2 regions of the Polaromonas sp. JS666 genome follow, and region 1 is predicted to be linked to the other one. Evidence: riboswitches for the same ligand, from Rfam matches in the RefSeq annotation. Region 1 holds a riboswitch; the other holds the start of a gene.
What was found. Region 1 has a riboswitch for glycine ahead of gcvT (glycine cleavage system aminomethyltransferase GcvT). Riboswitches for the same ligand answer to the same signal wherever they lie in the genome.
Positions count from the first base shown of each region.

Region 1 (10,625 bases):
CGTCGCCCTGCAACCAGTTCAACAAGTCAATATGCCGCCATCCGGTCGCTACGGCCTGACTGATCAACTTCAAATAGCCCTCGGCCGCAGAATTTTCGCCTGTGGGCGATATAGGAGACTTCATTTTTCACCATTTCCCGATTCATTTTTTTCATTCGTTGACCAACATTGAAGTGGCCGCAATAAAAACTAAACTCATGATGGGGGATGCTCCTGCCTGAACAATAGAAGGATGGCAGACAGTCCATGTAGGAGAGAAAAACGGTGGCCTGTAGGCCATTACCGCGGGCCACGTCGGATAACGCCCTGCTGCGTCTTCACTGTTCCCCCGAACGCGGCCGGCCATGCGCTTGACCTCACCGGCTCACCTGCCGGCAAGGGTGGTCTTCCTACGACTTGCAACAGTTTGTCTGTAGCATTTTGCAAATATCAGCCGCATCGATGCCTCTTCGGATTACGCTACGTCCATTGATTTTGAGAGAAACGCAAGGGCCGATGAGCAGCAAAAAAATGAAACGCAGCATTGAGGTGGATACCTTGCGAGGCATCGCATGCGTGCTGCTCGTGCTTTTCCATGTCGTGGGCGACACACCATCGGTCGGGTTGAGAATTCCGGAGGGGCACTGGCTGCAGGTGGTCAATGAAGCGCTGGCCTATGTCCGGATGCCGCTCTTTTCCTTTATCTCGGGATACGTCTACGGCTTTCGTCCCTACCAGGGCAATCCGCTGGGTTTTATCAAAGGCAAGGTGCGGCGGCTTCTGCTGCCTCTGATCACGGTGGGAACCCTTTTTGCGGTTATCCAGGCGGTCACGCCAGGTACCAATGCGACTGTTGACCACTGGTGGCTGCTGCATATAGAACCCGTGGGACATTTCTGGTTCCTGGAAGCGCTTTTCATTGTCTTTTTAATGGTTCTCTTGCTGGAGCACCTGGGCGCACTTGCCACTGGAGCCGGCTTCACAGCAGTCTGGATCGTCAGCGCGATGATGTTTACCTACCTTCATCCGCCCAACTATTTTGCGGCTCGCGGTGCGGTCTACCTGTTGCCATTTTTCCTGGGAGGGCTGGCCTGCAAAAGATTTGAGATCGGGACATCCGCCGCGCGCCTTCTGGCCGCTGCGGTCTTCATCGGCGCCGCAACGGTTGTCATGTCATTTCCCCAGATTTCCGGGCAAGGAGGCTCCCTGCCCGCACTGGCACTCGGCATTTCGGGCGTCTTTCTGTTGCTCAGGAGTGGCTGGCGCTCCGAAAACCTTGCCTACATCGGCTCGTTTTCATTTGCAATTTATCTGCTCCATGTTTTTTTCACGGCTGCAAGCCGGATCATCTTTCAGAAGCTCGGGATCACGGATACCTATGTGCTGTTGATGCTCGGCCTGGCCTTCGGTGTGGGCGGCCCCATCGTTGCCGCGCTGGTCATCGGCCGGTACCAGGGCCTCAATCTGTGGTTGCTGGGAAGCCATGCAAAGATAAAAGCGACAGCCGCCTGAAACCTGCCGCCGCGGCCCCGTGACCTGCCGCTGCGCCACTCGCCAACCGGTTGTTGCGCACTCTCCCCCGCGCGCTAAACTGCAGTGCCGCCATGTACCGCTCCGCAGGGCACGCCCATGTGTCCGGCTGGCGGGCGCGGGCGATCACAGGCATCACAGACACATCAACAGAGACAACATCCATGAACATCGTCATCACAGGCGGCGCCGGATTCCTGGGCGCCCGACTCGCCCGCGAGCTTCTCAAGCGAGGCCAGCTTGCACTGGCAGGCGCCACACCGAAAACCATTCAGACCATCACACTGGTGGACCGTGCGGCACCGCCCGCGGATCTGGCGGCAGACAGGCGAATACGCCAGGTGGTGGGCGACCTGAACCAGCTCCTGGAAGGAGACCCGGCCGCAACTCCTGTCGTACGGGCGGAAGACGCTATCGTTTTTCATCTGGCCGCGGCCGTCAGCGGCGAGTGCGAGGCTGATTTCGACCTCGGCATGCGCAGCAATCTGGACGCCACGCGGGCCCTGCTCCAGACCTGCCGCGCGCTGAAAACATCCCCCACCGTCGTATTTGCCAGCTCACTCGCCGTCTTCGGCAATTCGCCAGAGCACCCCCTGCCCGCGGTGATTGACGACACGACGCTGCCCACGCCGCAAAACAGCTATGGCATCCAGAAATTCATCGGCGAGCAGCTGGTAGCCGACTACGCGCGCAAGGGCTTCATCCGGGGCCGCAATGTGCGCCTGATGACCGTCAGCGTGCGGCCCGGCAGGCCCAATGCTGCGGCGTCCAGCTTTCTGAGCGGCATGATCCGCGAGCCGCTGGCTGGCGTGCGGGTGGCCTGTCCGGTCCCGCCGGAAACGGCCGTGGCCCTGTCGTCGCCAGGCCGCACGATTGATGGGTTGATACGGGCGGCGCAAGCGAGCGATGCCGAATGGGGCGCCCGCACCGCCATCAACCTGCCGGCGCTCAAAACGACGGCTGGCGAGATGGCCGCCGCGCTGGAACGCGTGGCAGGCAAGCAGGTTGCGGCACTGATCGACTGGACGCCGGACGCTGCGGTTGCAAAAATCGTCACCAGCTGGCCCGCCCACATCAATGCCGTACGCGCCCGCGAGCTCGGATTGCTGCCCGACCCCGACTTTGAAACCATTATTCGTAACTATGTGCTCGAAAACCCCAGTGTGGCGACTCTGGCCGAACGGACATAATCCAGAGTTGTATGACAACTTTTGACGGGCCGGAAGCCCGTCAGAACGACCACCCACCCCTTCGGAGACCCCATGAAACTCAACAAACTCATCATCGGCATGACCATGGCCCTCGGTATTGTCGCCAGCGCCGCTGCACAGACCACGATGAAAATCAGTATTTCGACGTCGCAGAATTCCCACCAGGGTGTCGCTATTGACACCTTTGCCAAAGAGGTGGAAAAGCGCACCGGCGGCCGCTACAAGGTTCAGACTTTCTATAGCGGTGCACTGGGCGGCGAACGCGAATCCATCGAAGCAGTCCAACTGGGCACCCAGGAACTCGCCTTCTCCTCCACCGGCCCCGTCCCCAACTTTGTACCGGAGACCAAGATTCTCGACGTGCCCTTCCTGTTTCGCGACAAGGCCCACGCACGCGCCGTACTCGACGGCCCCATCGGCCAGGACCTGCTGGGCAAATTTGACGCCAAGGGTTTCAAGGCGCTGGCCTGGGGCGAAAACGGCTTTCGCCACATGACCAACAGCAAGCGTGACGTGAAGGGCCCCGAGGATCTGAAAGGTCTGAAAATGCGGACCATGGAAAACCCGGTGCATATTGCCGCTTACAAGGGTTTTGGCATCATTACCACGCCGATGGCATTCCCCGAAGTGTTCACCGCCCTCCAGCAGGGCACGGTCGATGGCCAGGAAAACCCGCTGTCGGTCATCATTGCGTCCAAGTTTGACCAGGTGCAAAAGCACCTGTCGCTGACGGGCCACGTCTACTCGCCCTGCATCTGGGTGATGAACAAGGCAGTCTTCGACAAGCTCAGCGCGGCCGACAAGCAGGCGTTTCTTGACGCCGCCAAGGAAGGCACCAAGGCCAACCGCGCACGGGTCGATGAGGACGACGCCAAAGGGGTCGCCGACCTGCGCGCCAAGGGCATGACGGTGATTGACAATATTGACAAATCGAAATTTGTCACTGCCCTGGCACCGGTCAACGCCGAATTCGAAAAGCAGTTCGGCAAGGCCAACATCGAGAAGATCCGCAATTACAAGTAAGCGGTCCAATTGCGCATTGCATTTTCATTTTTTTAGCCCTCTACGCCCGCAGTCACTGGACTGGCGGGCGTTTCATTTGTGAGCGGAGCGAGTTGCCATGAAGCAAGCATTTCTCAAGTTCGAGCGCTGGTGTACCAGCATTTCCATGGCGGGAGCCTGCGGCATGCTGGTGATCGCCTCAACGCTCGGCATGTTTCAGATCATCACGCGCTTTGTGCTGGAACAGCCGGCCGAGTGGAGCGAGATCCTGATACGCCTGAGTCTGATCTGGATGGTATTTCTAGGCATTCCAGCGGCTTTCCGGCAAGGCGCCATGGTCAGCGTGGACGTGCTTTACCGTTGGAGCCCTCCCCGCGTCAAGCGGATCCTGGACTGGGTGGTCGGCCTGGCGGCACTCACGCTGATCGCCATCATCATCTGGTGGGGCTGGGACTATGCAATGCGCGGCCGCGTACAGTCCATGGCCGGACTCGAATCCATCTCGATGTTCTGGGGCTATGTAGCCATGCCAATCGGAGGACTGTTTTGCGTGATCGGCATTATCGGCAACATGCTGGATCCGCAGCACCACGAACTGGAAACGGCAACATGATCCATAAATTTTCTACAGGCGTCGCGGCAAAGCCCCGCGCGAGCCGGCCAATGCCGGCTTCTTGCCCCAACTTTTTTCAGGAGACTGCACAATGACCGCCGCGATGCTGACAACCATGGTCGTGTGTTTTGCACTGACGATCTCCGTTGCCGTGTCTATCGGCCTGGCGTCCGTGCTCGGCATCCAGGTTTCGAACTCCAACATGCTGATCTCGGTGAAGGAGATGTTCAATGCGATCAACAAGTTTCCGCTCGCAGCGATCCCGTTTTTCATCCTGGCCGGAAATTTGATGGAAACAGGCGGCATTTCACGCCGACTCGTCGAGTTTGCGAAGAGCATTGTCGGCGGCGTTCAGGGCGGCCTGCCGATGACCTGCGTGTTGACCTGCATGATTTTTGCCGCCGTGTCGGGTTCATCGGTTGCCACCACATTTGCCGTCGGTGCCATCCTGATTCCCGCCCTGATCAAGCACGGCTATCCGACCAGTTATGCGGCTGCCCTGCAGGCCACCAGCGCCGAATTGGGCGTGATCATTCCGCCGTCGATTCCGATGATTCTGTATGGCGTCAGCGCCGAGGTATCCATCGGCGAACTGTTCATCGCCGGCGTCGGCCCCGGCATCTTTATCAGCCTCGCGCTGATGGCCTTTGTCTATGTGTATTGCAAGATCAAGGGCTGGGGGAAAAATGACGGCGATGGCCGGCTCAGTTTTGGCAAGGCCACCTGGCAGGCCGGCTGGGCACTGCTGATGCCCGTCATCATTCTTGGCGGCATTTACGGCGGCATCTTCACGCCCACCGAAGCCGCGGCGGTAGCGGTTTTTTATGCCCTGATTGTGGGCATGGTGATTTATCGCGAAATCAATCTGCCGGCTCTCATACTTGTCTTGCGTAAATCCGTCCTTTCCAGCGCGGTGATCATGTTCATCATCGCCAACGCAGGACTTTTTGCGTTTCTGATCACCCGGGCGGGCGTACCGGATGCGATTGGCCGCTGGCTGGAAGCCGTTCTGCAATCGCCGGCGCTGTTCCTGCTGGGCGTCAACACCGCGCTGTTCATCATTGGCATGTTCATCGAAACCAGCGCAGCCATCATTGTGCTGGCGCCCATCCTGGCGCCCGTGGCCATGCATTTCGGCATAGATCCGGTGCATTTCGGCATGGTCATGGTGGTCAACCTGGCGCTGGGCATGATCACGCCACCCTTCGGCGTCAATCTGTTTGCGGCCTGTACGGTGGCGCGTATTTCACTGGACCGCATCGTCGTGCACCTGCTTCCTTTCGTGCTGGTCATCCTGGCCTGCCTGATGGTGATCACCTATTTCCCGGCGCTGTCGCTCACGCTGCGCGATCTGGTGTACTCCAAGTAGGAAGGCCCGCACCTTGGGCTACACTTGAGAGGTCAGGAGAGAGTTTTCATCGCGAAAACCGCCGAAGGCGCACGAACACCATGAGGGCACCCCTCGTGGTGTACTGAACGCTCAGGCAAAAGGACTGGCAACCGTTTTCCGGCGCCTGGCGCCGGAAAACGTTCCCTACTGGAGAGAGACCGCTTTCGAGGCGGCCCACCGAAGGAGCAAGCCTGCATCGCCAGGTGAATCTCTCAGGTAAAGTGGACAGCAGGGGCAGCGCATGACCATCGGTCATGGATTCATGTTTGCCCCCGGAGACCGCCTTGTCCAACGCCTCTTCTGCTACCCCCGAAGATCTTCTCAAAACACCGCTGCATGATCTGCACGTGGAACTCGGCGCGCGCATGGTGCCGTTCGCGGGTTATTCCATGCCGGTGCAGTACCCTGCCGGCCTGATGGCCGAGCACCACCACACACGTCAGGCGGCAGGCCTTTTTGACGTATCCCACATGGGCCAGCTGCGCCTGGTGGGTCCTGATTCAGCGGCGGCACTGGAAACCCTGCTGCCTGTCGATGTGATCGACCTGCCGGCGGGCAAGCAGCGCTATGGCCTGCTGCTCAATGACGACGGCGGCATCATCGACGACCTGATGTTTTTCAACCGCAACATGCACGACAGCGCCAACGGCGGCGACCTGTTCCTCATCGTGAACGGCGCCTGCAAGGTCGGCGATATCGCGCACATCCAGCAAAAAATCGGCAGCCGGTGCGAAGTCATCCCCATGCCCGAGATGGCGTTGATGGCCCTGCAGGGGCCGCAGGCAGTGACGGCCTTGCAGCGCCTGGCACCCGGTGTTGACAAGCTGGTGTTCATGACCGGCGGCCGTTTCACGGTGGCGGGCTGCGACTGCTTCATCACCCGCAGCGGCTACACCGGCGAAGACGGCTTCGAGATCTCGGTGCACGAATCGCAGGCGGACACCCTGGCCAGGGCCCTGCTGGCCCAGTCCGAAGTCAAACCCGTTGGCCTGGGCGCACGCAACTCGCTGCGGCTCGAAGCCGGCCTGTGCCTGTATGGCAACGACATCGACACCAGCACCACGCCGGTGGAAGCGGCGCTCAACTGGGCCATCCAGAAGGTCCGGCGCACTGGCGGCGCGCGGGCCGGCGGATTTCCCGGCGCGGAAAAAATTCTGGCGCAACTGGCCGACCCGGCCGCGACACTGACCCGCAAACGCGTGGGACTGGTCGCGCTGGAACGCGTGCCTGTGCGCGACCACACCGAACTGCAAAGCACGGCGGGCGCACCCATTGGCCAGGTGACCAGCGGCCTGCTCGGCCCCACCATCAACCAGCCGGTGGCCATGGGCTATGTCAGTCCCGAGTTTGCCGCCATCGGCACGCGAATCCATGCCCTGGTGCGCGGCAAGCCCGTTCCCATGGAAGTAGCCGCCATGCCGTTTGTGCCCAACCACTACTACCGCGGCTGAGCAACCTACCGACTTTCACTGCCGCCTTTCAAGTTATTCACGTTACTTTTACGTTAACTTGCTGAATCCTTTTCACTGAACTTCTGGAGAACCTCATGACTGTCAAATACACCGAAGACCACGAATGGCTCAAGATTGACGGCGACACCGCCACCGTGGGCATCACGGTTCATGCGCAGGACGCGCTGGGCGATGTCGTGTTTGTCGACCTGCCTGCCGTCGGCGCCACCCTGGCGCAGAAGGAAGCCGCCGGCGTGGTGGAATCAGTCAAGGCCGCCGCAGACGTCTACATGCCCGTGAGCGGCGAGGTCGTTGAAGTCAACGAAGCCCTGCGCAACGACCCATCGCTGGCCAACAGCGACCCGCTGGGCGCCGGCTGGTTCTTCAAGATCAGGCTGTCTGACGCCTCGCAGCTGGACGCCCTGATGGACGAAACCAGCTACACCCAGTTTTCCGCAGGTTAATGGCCCCCACGCTTGCCACTTCGTGTGCTGCGCTGCCCCCCGAGGGGGCTGTGCTTGCTTGGGTCGGCCCTGCGCGGCGCACGTCCGTCTGTCTGTCTTTTATCGGAATAAACACATGTTGATGCCATCCGCCAAGCCGCTGGGCGAGCTTGAAAACCCCTCTGAATTCATCCCGCGCCACATCGGCATTGATGAGGCCGATGAAGTGCACATGCTCAGTGTGGTGGGCTCCGCCTCGCGCCGCGACCTGATTGACGGGATTGTTCCGCGTTCGATCGCGCGCACCAGCACCATGGCCATTCCGGCGCCAGTGACTGAAGCGGCAGCCCTCAAGCAGCTCAAGGCGATCGCAGCCAAAAACCAGGTGTTCAAGAACTTCATCGGCCAGGGCTACTACGGCACCTACACGCCGGGCGTGATCCTGCGCAACATCCTTGAAAATCCCGCCTGGTACACCGCTTACACGCCCTACCAGGCCGAGATTTCGCAGGGCCGCATGGAGGCGCTGATCAACTTCCAGACCATGGTCTGCGACCTGACCGGCATGCCGATTGCCAATGCCTCCATGCTCGATGAGGCCACCGCCGCCGCCGAGGCCATGACGCTGGCCAGGCGCAGCGTGAAAAGCAAAAGCAATGTGTTCATCGTCGCCGGCGACTGTCATCCGCAAACGATTGAAGTCATCCAGACCCGCGCCAGGCCGCTGGGCATTGAAGTCAAGGTCAGCACCGCAGTGACTACCCTGCCGCAGCTCATGGCCGAAGGCAATTACTTTGGCGTGCTGGCCCAGTACCCGGCCACCACCGGCAGCATCCACGACCTGCGCCCGCTGGCCGGCCAGGCGCATGTAGACGGCGCGGCCCTGTGCGTGGCCGCCGACCTGCTGGCACTGACCCTGCTCACGCCGCCCGGCGAATGGGACGCCGACATCGTGCTGGGCAACACCCAGCGCTTTGGCATGCCCATGGGCAACGGTGGCCCGCACGCGGCCTACCTCGCCTGCCGCGACGAGTTCAAGCGCTCCCTGCCCGGCCGCCTGGTGGGCGTGAGTGTCGACGTCCACGGCAATCCGACCTACCGCCTGGCGCTGCAGACGCGCGAGCAGCATATCCGCCGCGAAAAAGCCACCTCCAACATCTGCACCGCCCAGGTGCTGCCCGCCGTGATTGCCAGCATGTATGCGGTCTACCATGGGCCGCAGGGCCTCAGGCGCATCGCAGAGCGCGTGGCGGCATACACCGCCATCTTCGTGCGCGGCCTGCAGGAACTCGGCTATGAGATCACCGACCTGGGGGCCTTTGACTCCGTCACCGTCAAGACCGGAGATGCCACCAATTTAATAGCTGAACGCGCCCGTCAGTCCGGGGCCAACCTGCGATGTCGCCTGAACAATCACCTGGGCGTGTCACTGGACGAAACCACCAGCCGCAAGGACATTGAACTGCTGTGGTCCTTCTTTGCCCAGCCCGGCCAGACGGTGCCCGTGGTCAGCGCCTTTGAAGAGGGCATCGAGTCCCTGATTCCGGCCGACCTGCGCCGCACCAGCGCCTTCCTGACCCACCCGGTGTTCAACACCCACCACTCCGAAACCGGCATGCTGCGCTACATCCGCATGCTCAGCGACAAGGACCTGGCGCTGGACCGCAGCATGATCCCGCTGGGCAGCTGCACCATGAAGCTCAACGCGACCAGCGAGATGATTCCCATCACCTGGCCCGAGTTTGCCAACATCCACCCCTTTGCCCCCCAGGAGCAACTGCAGGGCTATGCCGAACTCGACAAGCAGCTGCGCGACTGGCTGTGCCAGGCCACCGGGTACAAAGGTATCAGCCTGCAGCCCAATGCGGGTTCGCAGGGCGAATACGCCGGCTTGCTGGTGATCAAGGCCTTCCACGAAGCACATGGCCAGGGCCATCGCAACATCTGCCTGATTCCCTCATCGGCCCACGGCACCAACCCGGCCAGCGCCCAGATGGCGGGCATGACGGTCGTCGTCACGGCCTGCGATGCGCAGGGCAATGTGGACATGGAGGACCTGAAAGCCAAGTGTGAGAAGCACAGCGCCAATCTGGCCTGCATGATGATCACCTACCCCAGCACGCATGGCGTCTTTGAAACCCATGTGCAAGACCTTTGCCAGCTGGTGCATTCGCACGGCGGCCGGGTCTATGTCGATGGCGCCAACATGAACGCGCTGGTCGGCGTGGCAGCCCCCGGCGAATTCGGCGGCGACGTCAGCCACCTGAATCTGCACAAGACTTTCTGCATCCCGCACGGCGGCGGCGGGCCGGGCGTGGGTCCGGTTTGCGTGGTGGCCGACCTGGTGCCTTACCTGCCCGGCCATGCCACAGCCGGATATGCAGGAGGCGGCCGAGCCTTCGGAGAGGGCACCAGCTTTTCCGCCGGGCCGCCCCAAGGAAAAGAAGCCCCCTCGGGGGGCAGCGCATTACACGAAGTGAAAAGCGTGGGGGCCATTTCCGCCGCGCCTTTGGGCAATGCAGCCGTGCTGCCGATCAGCTGGATGTACTGCCGCATGATGGGCGCCGAAGGCCTGAAGCAGGCCACCGAGATCGCCATCCTGAGCGCCAACTACATCAGTTCGCGACTGAAAGACCACTACCCAACGCTGTACGCCAGTGAAAACGGCCATGTCGCGCATGAGTGCATTCTGGACCTGCGTCCGCTGAAGGAAACCAGCGGCGTCACCGCCGAAGACGTCGCCAAGCGGCTGATCGACTACGGTTTTCACGCGCCGACGCTGAGCTTCCCGGTCGCCGGCACGCTGATGGTGGAGCCAACCGAGAGCGAAACGCTGGACGAGCTGGACCGCTTCATCGACGCGATGATCGCCATTCGGCAGGAAATCCGCCGCATCGAAAAAGGCGAGTGGCCGCAGGACGACAACCCGCTGAAGGCCGCGCCGCATACGGCGGCAAGCCTGCTCAAGGGCGAATGGATGCATGCCTACACACGCGATGTGGGGGC
Region 1 covers NC_007948.1:1,925,923-1,936,547, reverse strand. Annotated here, with positions in the region: gene epsA (XrtB/PEP-CTERM-associated transcriptional regulator EpsA) at 1-124, opposite strand, end outside; gene BPRO_RS09325 (acyltransferase family protein) at 511-1,491, shown strand; gene denD (D-erythronate dehydrogenase) at 1,674-2,699, shown strand; gene BPRO_RS09315 (TRAP transporter substrate-binding protein) at 2,772-3,743, shown strand; gene BPRO_RS09310 (TRAP transporter small permease) at 3,841-4,335, shown strand; gene BPRO_RS09305 (TRAP transporter large permease) at 4,427-5,704, shown strand; glycine riboswitch at 5,728-5,841, shown strand; glycine riboswitch at 5,863-5,964, shown strand; gene gcvT (glycine cleavage system aminomethyltransferase GcvT) at 5,980-7,176, shown strand; gene gcvH (glycine cleavage system protein GcvH) at 7,272-7,640, shown strand; gene gcvP (aminomethyl-transferring glycine dehydrogenase) at 7,756-10,625, shown strand, end outside.

Region 2 (10,625 bases), 2.5 Mb from region 1:
GAGACGGTTTCCCGCAAGATCCAGTACGAAGGCAGACCGGCGCGGCTGGTGGTTGCGTTCGACGTGAGCGCGCAGGTGAAAGCCGAAAAGGATGCCCAGGAATACCTGTTCACCCTGCAGCGCGCCGCCGACGCCGCCTCGGCCATCACCTGGCACCAGACGCTGGATGGCACGATGCAGGAAGTTGCGGAGCAGGTCCGGGGGGTGATTGGTACCCATCAGGCGGCGGTGAGCCTGACCATCAACAGCGACTGGGCGCAGGCTGTCCATGCGCTGTCCTTGTCCGAGAAATATGCGGCATACCGTGACCTGATGGAGCCGCCGGACGGCACCGGCATTTACGCCGTGGTCTGCGAGGCCAACCGGTCCATGCGGCTGACCCAGGCCGAGCTGGAGGCGCACCCGCGCTGGCGCGGCTTTGGCAGCCATGCCGGCAAGCACCCCGCGATGCGCGGCTGGCTCGCGGTACCCTTGGTGGCCCGGAGCGGAAAAAACATGGGCTTGCTACAGCTCTCGGACAAATACGAGGGCGAGTTCACCCAGCAGGATGAATATGTGGCAATGGAGTTGGCGCAGCTCGCTTCCATCGCCATAGAAAATGTCCAGCTGCTGGAAGAAGTGGGTCGGCTCAATGCGGGGCTGGAACAAAAAGTCGCGGAGCGCACCGCTGCGCTGACCCGACAGGAGGCCCTGTTCCGTGCCCTGGCCGAGCGGGCGCCCCAGGTGATCTGGACCGCCGACCCCAGCGGCGCTCCAACCTATTACAACCAGGCCTGGTTTGACCTGGTGGGTGGCCGGTTTAGCGACTGGGCGGGCTCGCGCTGGCTTACGGCTATCCATCCGGAAGACCTGCCCGAAGTCCAGGCGAGCTGGCAGCTGGCCAGTGCCAGCCGGTCGCAGTATGAGAACATCCGCCGCCTGCGCGCCAGGGACGGCAGCTACCACACCATGTCTTCCCGGGCCACCCCGGTGCTTGACGAGCGGGGCGAACTGGCCTACTGGGTGGGCATTGATGCGGACATCACCGAGATCAAGACCATCGAGGCCGCCTTGCGCCTGTCAAACCAGGAGCTTGAGGCCTTCTCGTATTCTGTCTCCCACGACCTGCGCTCGCCGCTTAACACCATTGACGGGTTCAGCCGCCTGCTGTCCAAGCAGCTCCCCGGCCATGTCAACGAGAAGAGCCGGCACTACCTGGCGCGCATCCAGACGGGTGTGGCGCAGATGGGGCAACTGATTGAAGATTTGCTCTCGCTGGCACAGGTATCACGCGCGCAGTTACGGGCTGAGCTGGTGGACCTGTCGGCGCTGTCCCGCCGGATTCTGGGTGAGTGGCAGGCGCGCGACCCCGAACGCCGGGTCGTGGTTCATGTTGAAAGCGGTCTGCAGGCGCATGGCGACTCGCGGCTTGTGGGTGTGGTGATGGAAAACCTGCTGAGCAATGCCTGGAAGTTCACCTCGCGCAAAGTCGGGGCGAGCATCAGCGTCACCCAGCAACCCGACGCAGCAGGGCAGCCGGTCTTCGTGGTCCGGGATAACGGCGCCGGCTTCGACATGGCGTATGCCGACAAATTGTTCAACCCGTTTCAGCGCTTGCATGCGGCCTCGGAGTTTGCCGGCACCGGCATCGGGCTGGCCTCGGCCAGCCGCGTGATCGGCAGGCACGGCGGGCGGCTGTGGGCGCAATCCGAGCCCGGTTGCGGGGCTGCTTTTTTCTTTACCCTGCCCAGGACCGCTATTGCGGTCTGAACAGATTTGACCCACCCGCCCGCCCAGCCCCGCTCCTCCCCGCCGGGCACCGCACATCGTGCCAGCCTTATATTTGCCTTGACCCCGGTTTTTCTATGTGTTTTCGATTGCTGAAGTAATTAAAATGCTGAAAATGACAAGATTTACCTCTGTTACGGGCCGCCATGCCGCGTGAACCCAAATCCTTCGAAGATGCCATCACGGCGACGGACTTCTCCAGTGAAGATTACTGTGGCACGAGCTATGCGGCCAAGCTGCTCGGTCTGTCGGTCGCCACCGTGCAGTCGCTGGTGGAAAAAGGGGAAATTGACGCCTGGAAGACCCTGGGCGGCCACCGCCGGATTGCCCTGCAGTCCATCAATGCCTACCTGGCCAAGAACAATCCGCAAGTCGCCAAGGTAGTCGACACCGATCCGAAACACCGTTTGCGCGTGCTGCTGGTCGAGGACGACGAGGCCACCCGGGAGCTGTACCAGCTCCAGTTTGAGGACTGGGACCTGCCGGTCGATTGCACCTGGATGCCTTCGGCGCTGGAGGCCTTGATGGACATTGCCAGCATGCGTCCGGATTTGCTGATCACCGACCTGTCCATGCCTGGCGTTGATGGCATCGAAATGCTCAAGGCCCTCAAGCGCAATCAGCAGTTGGCGGACATGCAGATTATTGTGATCAGTGGCTTGCCGCCGGAGGCCATCGAAGAGCGGGGCGGTCTTCCGCCGGATGCCCACCGGTTGCAGAAACCGGTGAATTTCGACTGGCTGCACGGGTATGTCACGGCACTGGTGACGGCCAACCGCAAGTGGCACCACTAACGACTGTGACTGCAACCCGAAAATATCAAAACATGAACGCGCGCTGTTTTGTTTGTCAACGCATCCATGGCGGCGCTGCGACCCTTGCGAAGGCCTGCAGCCTTCGCTGCGGTTTGGCGTCGGTCCCGGGCATGAATAATCCATCACTGTCATTGGGTTGCGTTACTTCCGGGCTGCCGTACTAGCGGGCGGCACCGGATTCTGAAGCAAGCCAGCCCGCCAAACAATCCCCGTGCAATCCCCATGAGCCGATTCCTCAACCTGTTCGGGGTGAAGCTGGCAGACAAGATGCCCGGCCTGGGCGTGCAGAACGGGAGTCGGTCATCGGCGCCGGCTGAGCTGGGCTGGGGGCCTCTGGAGCAGTCCGGCGACGGCATGGTGTTGCTCGATGAACGCGGCCGAATCACCGAGGCGAATCCCCGCGCGCTCGAACTCCTGCACTGCGCGCAGCCGGCCCTGGCCGGGCTCGATTTCTGGGAGGCCGTGCCGGAAGACATCACGGAGCAGCATCAGAGCGCCACGGGCCAGGCCCTGACCTTTGCCGCGCGGCACGCCTTTGTTGCCCACGACAAGTTTGAAGACAAGTGGGTCCGGTACGCCTTTACGAGGCAGCCCCCCGGCTACGTCGTCAGCCTCAGGGATGTCTCATCCACGCAAAGGTTGCTGGATGTGCTGGAAGACAGCGAGCGTTACAACCAGCTGATTTTTGAGGCGAATCCCAACCCGATGTGGATCTTTGACGACAGCTCCACGCGCATCCTCGCTGTCAACCAAGCGGCCGTCGAGTTTTATGGCATTGCGCGCAAGAAGTTCCTGACGCTGGGCATGGATGCGCTATTTCCCGAGGGAGAAGGCGCTGGATGGCTCAGCTCCCTCGCTTCGGGCAAAGGCGTCGGGGAGGGGCTGCTCGCGCTGCGCCTGTGCAAACAGCAAAAGGCCGATGGGCAGCAGGTGCTGGTGGAGCTGGCCTGCGGCCCGGTCAGCTGGAATGGCCAGCAGGCAGTTTTCGTCAGTCTGGCGGATGTCTCACAGCGTCACCTTGCCGATGGCGCCTTGCGGCGGGCCAATGCGGAGCTGGAACAGGAACTGGCCGGGTGCCAGAGCGAGCTGGAAAAGACCAGGCGCGATGTGGCCGCCTTCACCCGCGCGGTGTCCCACGACTTGCAGGGGCCGCTGCATGCCGTCAACGGGTTCGCGAAGGTGCTGGCAAAGAACTACTCGACTGCGCTCGATGCGTCCGGCCTGCATTATGTGAGCCGCATTCAGGCCAGCACGCGCCAGATGGCCAAGCTGGTTGATGACCTGCGAACCCTGGTCCAGTTGCCGGAGCTGTCCGGTAACCCTGAAAAATTCGACCTGGTACCTATTTGCCGAGCACTGGTCGACGATTTGCGCAAACGCGCCCCGGACCGCAGCGTGGCGATCGAGATGGATGCCAGCCTGCTGCTCGTTGGTGACAAGGGGTTGTTGACGACGGCGTTGGCCTGCCTGCTGGAAAACGCCTGGAAATTCACCTCCAAAAAAGCCGAAGCCTGGATCAAGGTCGGGCTGATGCCCGGCGCCACCCCCGGCGAGCTGGTCCTGCTGGTGTCGGACAATGGGGCGGGCTTTGACACGGCCTACAGCAGCAAACTGTTCACGCCTTTTCAGCGCCTGCACTCTTCTGCTGAATTCCCCGGCAACGGTCTGGGCCTGGCTATCGTCAAGCGGGTTGCCGCACGGCACGGCGGCAATGTCTGGGCTGAAACCACCGGCCAGGCAGGCGCCAGTTTTTACCTGGCGCTACCGCATGCTGCGCAGGCCGCCTGACGGCCTGAGCCCGTACACACGCCACCCGGCACGCCGTGCCAGCGCAGGCGCCCACCGGGCCTGTCAGGCGTCCGCGGTTCTCAGCCTGCCCGGGACGTTGCGCTCCTGCAGGCCCTGCTGCACCAGGCTGCCGATCATGTCCGCCGTCACGGCTGACAGCGTCCAGCCCAGGTGGCCGTGGCCCGTGTTGTAAAACACGCAGGGAGACCGACCGCGGCCGACACGGGGCATCATGTTCGGCATCATGGGCCGCAGGCCTGCCCAGGGCACCACGCTGCGGGTGCTCATGCCCGGGAAGCATTGCTCCACCCAGTCGATCAGGGGTCGAATGCGGTCGTCGCGGATGTCCTTGTTGTAACCGTTGAACTCGGCAGTGCCCGCCACGCGGAAACGATCCTCACCCAGGCGGCTTGTCACCAGCTTGGTCTCATCGTCGAGCAGGCTGACCATGGGAGCCGCTGCGCGGCTGGACTCGTCGAGCAGGTTCACCGTGATCGAATAGCCCTTGACTGGGTAGATGTTCACCCGGTCACCGAGTCGCGCGGCCACCGCACGGCTGGCGACGCCGGCGCAGACGACCACCCCGTCGAACACCGAGGTGCGTCGCTCGTCAGCCTGTCCCACCGTGACATCGACCTGCCGGCCGTTGGTGGTGACCGATTGCACGTCCTGCCCGTACAGGCAATGAACGCCGCGCCGCGCGATGGCGGCGGCCAGTCCGGTCGTGAACTTGTGAATGTCGCCGGTCGAGTCGCTTTCCGTGAAGAAGCCGCCATAGTAGCTGCCCGCCAGGGTCGGCTCGATGGCGCGCATTTCCGACGGTGTCACGGCGCGTCGCGCGAGCCCGCCCTGGGCCAGCAGTTCGGTCACGCGGGCCGCGTGATCGAACCCGGCCTTGTCCCGGTAGATGTGCAGGATGCCCTGCTGCTTCAGGTCGAAATCGATGCCCTCCTGCGCGGCCCAGTCGAACAGATGCTCGCGCGCCGCCACGGCCAGGCGGGCGGTTGCTATCGTGTTCTGGCGGTAGGCCGGCATCGAGGCAATGAACTCGGCGAACCAGGACAGCTTGTGCCAGCTGGGCTTGGGGTTGAGCAGCAGCGGGGCATCGCTCTTGAGCATCCACTTGATGCCTTTGAGCAGGGTCGACCAATGGGTCCAGACCTCGGCGTTGGAGGCCGACAGCTGGCCCCCGTTGGCGAACGAGGTCTCCATCGCCGCGTAGCGATGCTTCTCGAACAGGGTGACTTCAAAACCGCGCTTGGCCAGCGCGTAGGCCGTGGTGACACCCGTGATGCCACCGCCGATGACGGCGATCGTTTTCATAGAAAGGTTCCAGAACGTCAAGGGTTGAGCCCGCACGCATCATGCGTGACGGACGCCCCCTCTGTTGCTGGACCTGAGAGATTCACGAACCGGCGCTGTGACGCGCGAATCCGCTTGCTCCTTCGGTGCGCCGGGTGACGAAAAAACCCGGCAGCTCTTCAGAGTGCATGGGTGGTACCGGTTCATTTGCCTGAGAGTTTCCGGGGCGGTTGCTCCTTCGGCGCCGCCGCCAGGCAATGCTGGACGGCAGACTCTCCCGATACCACGCTGGGGCGACTCATGCGAGCCGCCCCAGCGCTGCGATGATAACAATAATCTGGCCGGGGCGTCCAGTTCGGCACCGCGAACCGCCGTGCGCGCCGATCGAAACACCTGCGTGCTGGCCGCGTTGGCGGGCAGCGGCCACAGTGTCAGGCGGTCTTGGGGGTGGTCAAATCCTGCGCAAAACGCTGAGCCTGCGGCGCCGGTGTTGCAAAGTCCCGGGCGCCCGCTCGAGGCCTTGCCGCGTAGTCCCGGCCCCGCGCCTGCGGTTTTAGCCTATGGTTTCAGTGCGGCGATGGGGCTTCAAAGCGGAAGACGCCGGCGGCATCGATCCGCCGGTGCACCCGTCCCTCAAACCACAGTGCATGCAGGTGCGCAACTGATTCGCCCATGGCAAAACTGGTCTGGTGCAGGTCCAGCTTTCGCCTGAACATCACGGGCAGGATGTCGGCTGCGCTGCAGGGCCGGGCCTGACAGGCCTGCAACACCTCGGCCAGCCGGTCGCGGTGGTGGTCGTGCAACTGCTGGATACGCTCGTGCAGGCCACGGAACGGCTTGCCGTGCGAGGGCAGGGTCAGCGTGTCGGGCGGCAGGGGCCGGAATTTGTCGATGGACTGCAGGAACAGCGCAAGCGGGTTTGATTCCGGCTCCATGTCGTAGACGCTGACGTTGGTCGAGATGCGGGGCAGCACCATGTCGCCACTGATCAGCACCCGGGTCGAATCACAGTACAGCGCCATGTGCTCCGGCGCATGGCCATAACCACTGATGCAGCGCCAGTCCCGCCCGCCAATGCGGATCATCTGCCCGTCGACCAGGCGGCGAAAGCTGCCCGGCACCTCGGGCACCATGCTGGCGTAGTAGCCGGTGCGGCCCCTGATCTTCTCGACGGACTCCGGGTCGGTCAGCCCGTGGGCGGTGAAAAAGAGCGCGGCACTGTCTCCGCCAAAACCGGTGGTGCTCTGGGTGCCGATGCGGGCGCTGTGGTAGTCGGTGGCGCTCATCCACAGGCGACAAGTCCATGGCGCCCCCACGCTCCGCCGCTGCGCGGGTTGCTGCCCCCCGAGGGGGCCGGGCCCGCCTAGAGGCGGCTCGTCGGCGGGCCCCGCAGGAGTTGACCAGCGCTGGCAAAGCCAGTGCGCCAGGCCTATGTGGTCCGGATGCATGTGGGTCACGATGACGCGCAGGATGGGCAGGCCTTCAAGCTGGGTCGCAAAAATCGCTTCCCATTGCGCCTTGGACTCTTCCCTGCTGATGCAGCAGTCCACCACGCTCCAGCCCTGGATTTTTACGCCCGCGTTGTGCGGGTCATCGAGCTCATCGCGCAGCAGCCACAGGTTGATGTGGTCCAGCGCGAATGGCAGCGCCATGCGTATCCACTTGACGCCCGGTGCAATCTCAAGTGCCTCGCCTGCCTCGGGCAGGGTATCCGCCAGTGGGTAATCGAGCCGCTGTTCAAGGAGGTTCATGTAATATTCGCGCTATATTTGACGTTTACGTAAACGTCACGTGGAGCCATTGTAGTGATGACGCCCGCCCGGCGCTGTCACCTTTGTCCGTGTCCTTGCCTGCCCCTGTTCGTACCCACTCAATCATCATGGCCACGACTTACACCATCAGCGATCTTGCCAAAGAGTTTGACCTGACCACCCGCGCCATGCGGTTTTACGAAGACATGGGGCTGTTGCAGCCCCAGCGCATGGGGCCGGGCGGGCGCAACCGCGTTTACACGGCGCGCGACCGCACCCGGCTCAAGCTCACCTTGCGCGCCAAGCGGCTGGGCCTGTCGCTGGTGGAGGCCAAGGAAATCATCGATTCCTATGACAGTCCGCGCGACACCGCCCCGCAACTGAAGAAATTCCTGGCCGTGCTGACCGAGCACCGCAAGAAGCTCGAAGCGCAGATGCTGGACCTGCAGGCCAACCTGGACGAGATTCGCACCCACGAAAAAGAGGCCAAGGCGCTGCTCGACAAGACCGTCAAGGCCAAAGACAAACCCAAACCCAAAACCAGCCAGGTTTGAGTTCCCCCGGTTCCTGCGTTGATCGACGAGTTCAGCCTTTTCAGCCATTTCAGCAATATCAACAATTGCCTGGAGGCTTGTTGCGGTGGGGTCAAATGGTTCATAATTGACGTTTACGTAAACGTCAATTGACGTCGTGACCCCCTCCACTCCCGAAAGAAGGCTTTCCCCATGGACGCACTTTCCGCGCCGTCAGCGCTTTTTCAGCGCATTGAAGCGAGCTTTTTACGCCAGGGCATGATGCAGCACCTCGGTGCGCGGCTGCTGCGGGTGGAGGCCGGCTTGTGCGAAATTGCACTGCCTTACTCAGAACGTGTCACCCAGCAGCAGGGCGGCTTCCATGGCGGCGCCATGGGCGCGCTGGCAGACATTGCCGGCGGCTATGCCGCGCTGACGGTGGCGCCTCCCGAGGCCGAAGTCACCACGGTCGAATACAAGATCAATTTTCTGGCCGCCTTCAGGGATGGTGAGCTCCGGGCAACCGGCCGTGTCGCCCGGGCCGGCAAGCGCATCATCGTGACCACCGCCGACGTGGTGCACGTCGACGCCAATGGCAAGGAAAGCGCCTGCGCGCTGATGCAGCAGACGCTCGTTCCCGTGCCCAAGACCTACTGACAACCCGCAAGAACCAGCCCGGTCGCCCCCATGCACCTGGCTACCTCTGTAACCTCCCGCGAAAGACGCCATCATGACCAACCTGCCAGGACTTGACTTCCAGCTCGGCGAAGAGACCGACGCCCTGCGTGACGCCGTGCGTGAATTTGCGCAAGCCGAAATCGCGCCGCGCGCCGCCGAACTTGACCGCAACGACCAGTTCCCGATGGACCTGTGGCAAAAAATGGGCGCGCTGGGCGTGCTCGGCATCACCGTCGGCGAAGAATATGGCGGCGCAGGCATGGGCTACCTGGCCCACATGGTGGCCATGGAAGAGATCAGCCGGGCCAGCGCCTCCGTGGGGCTGTCCTATGGGGCGCACAGCAATCTGTGCGTCAACCAGATCAAGCGCAACGGCACCGACGCGCAGCGCCAGAAATACCTGCCCAAGCTGATTTCCGGCGAGCACGTCGGCGCGCTGGCCATGAGCGAGCCCGGCGCCGGCAGCGACGTGATTTCGATGAAGCTCAAGGCCGAGGACAATGGCGGCTACTACCTGCTCAACGGCAGCAAGATGTGGATCACCAACGGCCCCGACGCCGATACCCTGGTGGTCTACGCGAAAACCGAGCCTGAGCTGGGCGCCCGCGGCGTGACCGCCTTCCTGATCGAAAAGGGCATGAAGGGCTTTTCGGTGGCGCAAAAGCTCGACAAGCTCGGCATGCGCGGCAGCCACACCGGCGAGCTGGTGTTCAGCAATGTCGAAGTGCCGGCGCAAAACATCCTGGGCGGCCTCAATAGCGGCGCCAAGGTGCTGATGAGCGGCCTTGACTACGAACGCGCCGTGCTGACGGGCGGACCGCTGGGCATCATGCAGGCGGTGATGGACAACGTGGTGCCCTACATCCACGACCGCAAGCAGTTTGGCCAGAGCATTGGCGAATTCCAGCTGATCCAGGGCAAGGTCGCCGACATGTACACCGTGCTGCAGGCCGGGCGCTCCTTCGCCTATACCGTGGCCAAAAACCTGGACATGCGGGGCGCGGAGCATGCACGCCAGGTCCGCAAGGACTGCGCTTCCGTCATTCTCTGGTGCGCCGAAAAGGCCACCTGGATGGCCGGCGAGGGTGTGCAGATTTTTGGCGGCAACGGCTACATCAACGACTACCCGCTCGGACGCCTCTGGCGCGACGCCAAACTTTATGAAATCGGTGCCGGCACCAGCGAGATCCGCCGCATGCTGATAGGCCGTGAACTGTTTGCCGAAACCTGCTGAGGCCCGTACCCTGGCGCAACGAATGGCCAAGGGATGACCCTGTGAGGCCGCCCGGCCTGCAACTGATTAAGATCGTTCCCATGACAGCATCACTTGAAAGCCTTTTCAGCCATAACCGCGCCTGGGCGGCACAAATGGAAGCCGAACGGCCGGGCTTTTTCACCAGCCTGGTCAAGCAGCAGACTCCCAAATACATGTGGATTGGCTGCTCCGACAGCCGCGTGCCGGCCAACCAGATCACCGGGCTGGAGCCGGGCGAGGTGTTTGTCCACCGCAACGTGGCCAACATCGTGGTGCACTCCGACCTCAACGCCCTGTCCGCGATCCAGTTCGCGGTGGAGCGGCTCAAGGTCAAGGACATCATGGTGGTGGGTCATTACGGCTGCTCGGGCGTGCAGGCCGCGCTGGAAGGCGCGCGCATTGGCCTGGCCGACAACTGGATACGCCACATCCAGGACGTGCGCCACCGGCACCGCCAGCTGCTCGACAGCCTGCCCGATGCGGTGCGGGCCAATGCCTTGTGCGACATCAACGTGATCGAGCAGGTGGTGAACGTGTCGGTCAGCACCGTGATGGTGGACGCCTGGGCCCGCAGCCAGGACGTCACTGTGCACGGCTGGGCATTCGGTGTGCACGACGGCCTGCTGCAGGACCTGCAGATGAGCGTCTCAGACCCCGAGGAGCTGGATGCCCGCTACCGGCAGGCGGTGGACCGCGTCTGGGACCTCTGGAACAGCCGGTAACGTCAGATAACGCCAGACAGCGCCAGAACCAGGAC
Region 2 covers NC_007948.1:4,402,658-4,413,282, reverse strand. Annotated here, with positions in the region: gene BPRO_RS28090 (PAS domain S-box protein) at 1-1,749, shown strand, start outside; gene BPRO_RS20955 (response regulator) at 1,914-2,561, shown strand; gene BPRO_RS20950 (sensor histidine kinase) at 2,805-4,370, shown strand; gene BPRO_RS20945 (D-amino acid dehydrogenase) at 4,434-5,693, opposite strand; glycine riboswitch at 5,862-5,962, opposite strand; gene BPRO_RS20940 (MBL fold metallo-hydrolase) at 6,239-7,423, opposite strand; gene BPRO_RS20935 (MerR family transcriptional regulator) at 7,552-7,977, shown strand; gene BPRO_RS20930 (PaaI family thioesterase) at 8,149-8,592, shown strand; gene BPRO_RS20925 (isovaleryl-CoA dehydrogenase) at 8,666-9,847, shown strand; gene can (carbonate dehydratase) at 9,928-10,590, shown strand.
Region 2: linked by a shared signal. The riboswitch ahead of BPRO_RS20945 (D-amino acid dehydrogenase) and the one ahead of gcvT (glycine cleavage system aminomethyltransferase GcvT) in region 1 are both predicted to bind glycine.